DNA from 2 places in the Allobosea sp. NPDC055594 genome. Region 2 is predicted to be linked to the other one. Evidence: riboswitches for the same ligand, from Rfam matches in the RefSeq annotation. Region 2 holds a riboswitch; the other holds the start of a gene.

Region 1 (4,363 bases), on a different contig from region 2:
ATAGGCGCCGAGGCGGTTGGCGAGCAGATAGGGCAGGGTGGTCAGCTCCGGGCCGCCGAACAAAGCGATGACGCCGAAATCGCCGAGCGAGAGCGCCGTGGCGAAGGCGAAGGCGGCGCCGAGTGCGCCGCGCAGCGCCGGCCATTCGACGAGGCGCAGCCGGTTCCAGCCGGCGAGTCCCAGGCTCTCGGCCAGCCGACCATGCCGCTCCGCGCTGGTGGCGAGCGCCGGAGCGAGCAGGCGATAGGCGTAAGGAAGGGCCATCAGCGCATTGACCAGCGGCACCAGCACCAGGCCGAGCGAAGCGGGGTCGGCGAGGCCGCGCAGCAGGACATAGAGCCCGGCGACGAAGGCGAAGGGCGGCAGGCCGAGCAGGGCGAAAGCGGCGAGATCCGGCAGGCGCGAGCGCTGCGGCAACCGGCGCGCGCTGCTGGCGAGCAGCAGAGCGAGCAGGCAGGCGAGCAGCCCGGCCGTGACGGCAATGACGGCGCTGGTTGCGGCGGCGCGGACGAACTCCGCGGAGGCGAGGCTCGGCAGATGAGCGAGGCCGCTCGCGACGCTGAGGAGCGGTGGCGCGACCAGCACCGTGCCGAGGGCAAGCACGCCTGCATCGATGCCGCGCATGGTGCGAAGATCGGGCCGCGGCGCGCGGTGTCCGGCGCCGGCTTCGGCGCGGGCCCGCGGCGTCAGTGCGCTGAGGCTTGCGGCGAGGCCGAGGCAGATCACGAGCTGCAGGCCAGCTAGAGCGGCAGCGCGGACGAAGTCCGCCTCGAAGCGCACGGCTTCATAGATCGCGACCTCCAGCGTCGCATTGGCCGGCCCACCGCCGAGCGAGAGCACGATGGCGAAGCTGGTGAAGCAGAGCAGGAATACGAGGACGGCAAGCGCCGGCGCCTCGCGTCGGATCACCGGCCAGTCGAGATGCCGGAAGCAATCGGCGGCGGTGAAGCCGAGGGCCGAGGCGAGCCGGCGCCGCTCGCCTGGTTCGCGTTCGAAGGCGTGGAGCAAAGCGCGCGTCACCAGCGGCATGTTCATCAGGACATGGGCGAGGACGATGCCGTGGAGCCCGTAGATCGAGGGCGGCTCGGCGCCGATGCCGCGCATGAGCGAGCCCAACAGCCCCGAGCGGCCATAGATCGCGACCACGCCGAAGGCGATGACGATGGTGGGCGCTACCGCGGCGGTGGTGAGCAAAGCGAGCAGCAGCTCGCGGCCGGGAAAGCACCGGCGCAACAGGGCGAGCGCGAGCGCGGTGCCCAGCAATAGAGAAAGCAGCGTCGAAAGCGCCGCCTGCAGCCCGGCCGAGGCGAGCAAGCGCGCGAGATAGGGACCGAGCGTCAGCAGGGACGCGAAGTCGGAGCCGGCCCGCGCCAGGCCGATGAGCGAGCCGCAGGCGAGGGCGAGGATCGCGAGTGCGGTGAGCGTGGCCGGCCGGAGCAAGGTCTCAGCGGCTCGTCGCGGCGAGCCAGGCGTCGATGAAGGCCCGGCGCTGGCTGCGAACCGTTTCGGGCGCGACCAGCAGCGTCTTCTCCGGCCTGATCACCTCGGCGAAGGAGGTCGGCAGGCCGGTTGCCGGCTGCTTCGCCGGCATCATCCAGTTACCCTCGGGGATCAGCGACTGGAAGGCGTCGGAGAGCATGAAGGCGAGGAAGCGCTTCGCCAGCTCGGGCTGTTTCGTCGCCCGCGTCATGCCCGCGAGCTCGACATGGAGGTAGTGCCCCTCCGTGAAGGGCGCGGCCTTGTACTGCGTCTTCTTCTCGGCGCCGAGATGATAGGCGGGCGAGGTCGCATAGGAGAGCACCATGTCGGCCTCGCCCTTGAGGAACAGGCCATAGGCCTCCGACCAGCCCTTGGTGAAGGTGACGATGCGCGGCTTCAGCTTGCCCCAGGCCGCGTCGACCTCGTCGCCATAGACCGCCCGCATCCAGAGCAGGAAGCCGAGGCCGGGCGCGGAGGTGCGCGGGTCCTGCAGCACGAGCTTCGGGCCCTTGGGGTCGTCGACGAGCTGCTTCAGGCTCTGCGGCGGCGTTGCGAGTCTGGTGGAATCGTAGACGAAGGCGAGATGGCCCCAGTCGAAGGGCAGAAGCGTATCGTCGGTCCAAGGCGTCGGCAGGGTGAGCGTCGTGCTGTCCTGGCCATGCGGCTGGAACAGGCCGGTCGCCTTCGCTTCGGCGGCGAGGTTCATGTCGAGGCCGAGTACGAGATCGGCTCTGGTCGTCTCGCCTTCCAGCTTCAGCCGGGCGAGCAGCGAGCCGGCATCGTCGGCAGCGACCCAGTTCAGCGTGCACTGGCACTGCGCCTCGAAGGCGGCCTTGACCTTGGCGCCGGGGCCGTATTTCCCGGTGAAGGAGGAATAGGTGTAGACGCTCAGCGCCGGCTTCTCCTGCGCCAGCGCCGGCGCTGCGAAGAGCAGTGCTGCCAGCATTCCGGCGATCAGGCCCGTTCTGCCGCTCAGACCAGTCATGACGTCCCCGCATGCATCGTTGGGGTTCTGACGGGGAGGGCTGTGCGTCGCCCGCTGCGGGCGACGATGCTCAATCCCTCCGCCGGCACGACCCGGATCAGGTTCTACGGGTCGTGGCGCCCTTATGCGCCCCTCTCAGCCCGGCTGCCGGGCACCCCGTTGAGGCCCGTCAGGGATAGGCTTCCGCGGCGCCCAAGTCCAGCCTGCGGCTTGCTTCGCCGGGCTTCCGCCCGTAACCAGCGCGCAGGGGCGCGAAGGCCCTGAAGAGAACAGCATTCCGAGAGGCGACCATGGCGAACCACAAGCTCCTGCTGCTCCCCGGCGACGGCATCGGCCCCGAGGTGATGGGCCAGGTCGAGAAGATCGTCTCCTGGTTCGAGAAACAGGGCGTCGCGTCCTTCTCGATGGAGCGCGGCCTCGTCGGCGGCTCGGCCTATGACGTCCACAAGGCGGCGATCTCGGAAGGCGACATGAAGCTCGCCCAGGAAGCCGACGCCGTGCTCTTCGGCGCGGTCGGCGGGCCGAAATGGGCCGATGTCCCCTATCAGCACCGCCCCGAGGCCGGCCTGCTCCGTCTGCGCAAGGATCTCGGCCTGTTCGCCAATCTGCGTCCGGCGATCTGCTACCCGGCGCTGGCCTCGGCCTCGTCGCTGAAGCCGGAAGTGGTCGAGGGCCTCGACATCCTGATCGTGCGTGAGCTCACCGGCGGCGTCTATTTCGGCGAGCCGAAGGAGATCGTGACGCTCGAAGACGGCCAGAAGCGCGGCGTCGACACCCAGCTCTACACCACCGGCGAGATCGAGCGCATCGCGCGCGTCGCCTTCGAGCTGGCGCGCACCCGCCGCAACAAGGTCTCCTCGGCCGAGAAGCACAACGTCATGAAGACCGGCGTGCTCTGGAAGCAGACGGTCGCCGCGCTGCACGCTGCGGAGTACAAGGATGTCGAGCTCGAGCATGTGCTCGCCGACAATTGCGCGATGCAGCTGGTGCGCTGGCCGAAGCAGTACGACGTCGTGGTCTGCGACAACCTGTTCGGCGACATCCTCTCCGACGTCGCGGCGATGCTGACCGGCTCGCTCGGCATGCTGCCCTCCGCCTCGCTCGGTGCCGAGGATCCGGCGACCGGCAAGCGCAAGGCGCTCTACGAGCCCGTGCACGGCTCGGCCCCCGACATCGCCGGCAAGGGGCTCGCCAACCCGATCGCGATGATCGGCTCCTTCGCCATGGCGCTGCGTTATTCCTTCGGTGCCGGCGAAGCGGCCGACCGTCTCGAAGGCGCGATCGCCGATGTGCTGGGTGCCGGCACCCGCACCAAGGACATCGCGGCGCCCGGCGCCAATGCCGTCTCGACCACCGAGATGGGCGAGGCCATCATCAAGGCGCTCGAAGCCCGCGGCTGAGGCGATTTATCGCCGTATGCGTGGTCCCGGCCGGGGCCGCGCATATCGGTTCAAGATCAGGGCCGGTGCGGAGAGGTTTCCGCACCGGCCCTTTTTCGTTAGTCGACGGAGACGATCTTGCCGTCTTCCCATTTGAACATCGAGAAGGCCGGCGAGCTGAGGTCGCCATTCTTGCCGTAGGACAGCTTGCCGATCGCGGTCGGCACGGTCATGCCGGATTTCAGCGCGGTCGCGACGGCTGTGGCGCTGTCGGCCTTGCCCACCTTCTCGATGCCGGCCTTGAGCACTTCCACGGCGGCATAGGCATTGAGCGTGAAGGCCTCGGCCGGAATGCCCTTCGCCTTCAGCGCCGCCACGGCCTCGGCCGAATCGGGGCTCTTCTGGGCGTCGGTCGCGTTGGTGAACAGCGAGCCGGCGGCCGATTTGTCGGCGATCGCCCAGAATTCGGTGTTGGAGAGGCCTTCGCCGCCGATGATGGCGGCCTTGATGCCGGCATCGC
Region 2 (4,363 bases):
GCGGCGCGAGCGTGACGGCACCGAGATCATCATTATCGACAATATGCGTCGCGACGGGCCGCGCCCGCGCTTCGCCGAGGAGATCGTCGAATTGCCACCGCCGCCGCTGCGCATCCCGCGCGAGCGGTATGTCGTCGATGCCGGCCACGCCGATGAACGGCTGATCTACGAAACGATCACCGCTCCTCCGGTCGCCCCGGTGCCGCGCCGCTACACGCTGGACGAGGTACGCTACTCGCCTGATCTGCGCGCCCATATGCGCAGCGTCGATGTCGACACGATTAACTTCGATTCCGGTTCCTGGACGGTCGGCACCGACCAGGCCCAGCGCCTGCGGGTGCTGGCGCAGGCGGTGATGCAGGCGGTCGAGCGCATGCCGAACGAGGTCTTCCTGGTCGAGGGCCATACCGACGCGGTCGGCTCCGATATCGACAATCTCTCGCTCTCGGACCGCAGGGCCCAGTCGGTCGCCGAGATCCTGACCCGCGATTTCGGCGTGCCGGCCGAAAACCTGACGACCCAGGGCTATGGCGAGCAATATCTCAAGGTCCAGACGCAAGGCGACTCGCGCGAGAACCGGCGCGTGACGCTGCGCCGGATCACCCCGCTGCTCACCGGCCAGAACGCGCGGTGAGGGCACGGCCCGGGCGCTTTCCTCGCGGACGCCCGGGCCTTCGCCTGAAATTGCGATGGAACCTTCGCCGCCGCTGGGCGTTTGATCGTCGGGCCGGATTCCGCAGACGACCGGCCAAGCGCGCAGGAGGGCTCCATGCGCAGATCATTCTGGTTCCTGACGGGTCTCGTGCTCATCGGGCTGATCGCCGCCGAAGCGGCAGCCGGACAAGAACAATCCAGCCCCCGGACGCCGACGGCACAGCGCGAGCGTGCGCCCGGCGTGCCGATGGCGCCCAATGCCGAGGAAGTTCAGCAGCGCGAGCCCGCGCCGGAACGCGCCGAGGTCCAGCGGGAGCGCGAGCAGATGTCGCGCGACCGCCAAGGCGCGCCTGCGCCGAACCGCAATCTGCCGATGCCCCGGGGCGTACCATCGATCATCGCACCCTAATCGCTCTGGAGCGCCGCCGAGGATTCAGATTTGCGTAAGGGCTCGCCGCCTATGGTCGCGGCGAGGAGTTTGCCATGAGCGAAATGTCGGCCGCGATCGCCCAGAGTCTGGTCAGCATGCGCTCGGCCGCGACGCAGCAGACCATGCAGCTCGAAATGCTCAAGCAGAACGCAAAGGCCGATCAGGCCGTGGTCGCGATGCTGCAGCAGGCAGCCGAGCAGCAGCAGGCCACGCTGCCGACCGGGCAGGGCGGCAACCTCGACGTGACCGCCTGATCGGCGCCGTCTGCCGCAACGCGCGGTTTCTGATTCAGATTCGGGTAAGGCTCGCTCCCTATCCTCCAATACGAGGGAGGAGAGCATGAGCGACTCGTCTTTTCTGATCGCCGAAAGCTTCGTCATCCGGCCCAATGAGCGGCCCCAGCCGACGCAGCAGAGCGAAATGCAGAAAGAGCTGGACGATGCCCAGCGCGGCCTCGTCGAGATGCTGGAGCGCAGCATCGCCGAGCAGAAGGCCGCCCTCCCCTTCGGCCAGGGCGAGCATCTCGACGTCACCGTCTGAGCCGAGCCGATCGCAAGCGGCAGCGCCGGCCTTCGCCCATGCCGCCATCACATGGCCGCCGGCCCAAGGCCGGCTTGCTTCCTCTCTCGAGCGCCTCTAACCTCCGTTTCGTTCCGAGGGGTGCTCGCAAGAGCTGAGATGGCGTCCGACGCCGAACCCGTCGAACCTGATCCGGGTCATACCGGCGGAGGGACTGGAACGCGGCCTACGCCCTATTTCCGTAGCCGCTTAACAGCGACTGGACCGTCCAGACACCCGGATCTCCTGAACCTTGGACCAAGGGGGAGATCCCATGAACGCCCATACCAAGCCCCAGAAGAATTCAGTCAAGGCCGCGCCGCAAAGCGTGACGACCGGGCCGATCATCGGCTCGCGCAAGATCTATGTCGCGGCGCCCGAGCATCCCGAAATGCGCGTGCCCTTCCGCGAGGTGGTGCTGACCACCGATGCCGAGCCGCCGGTGCGCATCTACGATCCGTCCGGCCCCTATACCGAGAGCGATGTGCAGATCGACCTCAATGCCGGCCTGACGCAGCCGCGCCGCGCCTGGCTCGATGCGCGCGGCTTCGCGACCGTGCCCGGCCGCGCCGTCACCGCCGCCGACAACGGCAACATCTCGGAGGAGCACCTGGTCCCGGCCTGCCCGGCGCAGCGCCCGATCCTCGAGGCCAAGCCCGGCCAGATGGCGACGCAGTACGAGTTCGCCAAGGCCGGCATCATCACCCCCGAGATGATCTATGTCGCCCATCGCGAGAATCTCGGCCGCGCCGCCATGCTGGAAGGCGCGAAGGAACGCCATGCCGATGGCGAGAGCTTCGGCGCCTCGGTGCCCGAATTCGTCACCCCGGAATTCGTCCGCGAGGAGATCGCCCGCGGGCGCGCCATCATCCCGGCCAATATCAACCATCCGGAACTGGAGCCGATGGCGATCGGCCGGAATTTCCTGGTCAAGATCAACGCCAATATCGGCAACTCCGCCGTGACCTCCGGCGCCGCCGAGGAGGTCGAGAAGCTGGTCTGGGCGATCCGCTGGGGCGCCGACACGGTGATGGACCTCTCCACCGGCCGCAACATCCACAACATCCGCTCCTGGATACTCAGAAACTCGCCGGCTCCGATCGGCACGGTGCCGATCTACCAGGCGCTGGAGAAGGTCGGCGGCGACCCGATCAAGCTCGACTGGGAGGTGTTCAAGGATACCCTCATCGAGCAGGCCGAGCAGGGCGTCGACTATTTCACCATCCATGCCGGCGTGCGCCTGCCTTATGTTCCGCTGACCGCCAGCCGCGTGACCGGCATCGTCTCGCGCGGCGGCTCGATCATGGCGCGCTGGTGCCTGGCGCATCACAAGGAGAGCTTCCTCTACGAGCGCTTCGACGAGATTTGCGAGATCATGCGCAAATACGACGTCTCGTTCTCGCTCGGCGACGGCCTGCGTCCAGGCTCGATCGCCGACGCCAATGACCGCGCCCAGTTCGCCGAGCTGGAGACGCTGGGCGAGCTCACCAAGGTCGCCTGGGACAAGGGCTGCCAGGTGATGATCGAGGGCCCCGGCCATGTGCCGATGCACAAGATCAAGGAGAACATGGACAAGCAGCTGCGCGAATGCGGCGAAGCCCCGTTCTACACTTTGGGACCGCTGACCACCGACATCGCGCCCGGCTATGACCACATCACCTCCGGCATCGGCGCGGCGATGATCGGCTGGTTCGGCTGCGCCATGCTCTGCTATGTCACGCCGAAGGAGCATCTCGGCCTGCCCGATCGCGACGACGTCAAGACCGGCGTGATCACCTACCGGATCGCCGCCCATGCCGCCGACCTCGCCAAGGGCCATCCGGCGGCGAAGCTGCGCGACGATGCCCTGTCGCGTGCCCGCTTCGACTTCCGCTGGGAGGACCAGTTCAACCTGGCGCTCGACCCGGACACGGCGCGGTCGTTCCACGACGAGACGCTGCCGAAGGACGCCCATAAGGTCGCGCATTTCTGCTCGATGTGCGGGCCGAAGTTCTGCTCGATGAAGATCACTCAGGATCTGCGCGCCGAGGTGCTGGCGATGGGCGAGAACGAGCGGGCTGCGCTCGAGGCGATGGCGAGCGAAGGCATGGCGGCGAAGTCGGAGGAGTTCCTGAAGAAGGGAGCTCAGCTCTACTTGCCGGCGGCCGAATGAGCGCGGTCATGGCGATGGACCGGCTCGATGCTGCGCGCGTCGCCTCGGTCCTCGCCCGCGTGGCGGAAAGCCGCCCGCGGGTGCAGTGCCTGACCAACACGGTGGCGCAGAACATCACGGCGAACATGCTGCTCGCCTTCGGCGCGATCCCGTCCATGGCGATCCATGTCGACGAGGTCGCGGCGATGGCCGAGGGCGCCGGCGCGATCCTGATCAATATCGGCACGATCAACGCCGAGAGCGAGCTCGCGATCCCGAAGCTGCTGGAGGTGGCGCGCGACCGCGGCAAGCCCCTGGTCTTCGACCCGGTATTCGTCGAGCTCTCGCCGCTGCGCCTGCACATCGCCCGCGAGGTGCTGCGCCTGCCGAACCTCGTCGTGCGCGGCAACGCCACCGAGATGACGGCGCTCGCCTTCGATCTTGCCGCTGCCGAAGGGGTGACCCGCGTCACCACCGGCAAGGTCGACCGGATCGAGAGCGGCGCGGCGCGTTTCTCGGTCGCCCATGGCCATAAGCTGATGACCAAGGTCACCGGCGTCGGCTGCGCGGCGGGGGCGCTGATCGCGGCC

The links. Region 2 has a riboswitch for thiamine pyrophosphate ahead of thiC (phosphomethylpyrimidine synthase ThiC). Riboswitches for the same ligand answer to the same signal wherever they lie in the genome.
Region 1: linked by a shared signal. The riboswitch ahead of thiB (thiamine ABC transporter substrate binding subunit) and the one ahead of thiC (phosphomethylpyrimidine synthase ThiC) in region 2 are both predicted to bind thiamine pyrophosphate.

The regions. Positions count from the first base shown of each region.
Region 1 covers NZ_JBSHIO010000008.1:64,265-68,627, reverse strand. Annotated here, with positions in the region: gene ACWGRX_RS17170 (ABC transporter permease family protein) at 1-1,440, opposite strand, end outside; gene thiB (thiamine ABC transporter substrate binding subunit) at 1,445-2,464, opposite strand; TPP riboswitch at 2,522-2,633, opposite strand; gene leuB (3-isopropylmalate dehydrogenase) at 2,755-3,864, shown strand; gene ACWGRX_RS17155 (branched-chain amino acid ABC transporter substrate-binding protein) at 3,963-4,363, opposite strand, start outside.
Region 2 covers NZ_JBSHIO010000004.1:195,585-199,947, forward strand. Annotated here, with positions in the region: gene ACWGRX_RS10450 (OmpA family protein) at 1-634, shown strand, start outside; gene ACWGRX_RS10455 (hypothetical protein) at 770-1,063, shown strand; gene ACWGRX_RS10460 (hypothetical protein) at 1,138-1,338, shown strand; gene ACWGRX_RS10465 (hypothetical protein) at 1,424-1,624, shown strand; TPP riboswitch at 1,731-1,835, shown strand; gene thiC (phosphomethylpyrimidine synthase ThiC) at 1,917-3,794, shown strand; gene ACWGRX_RS10475 (hydroxyethylthiazole kinase) at 3,791-4,363, shown strand, end outside.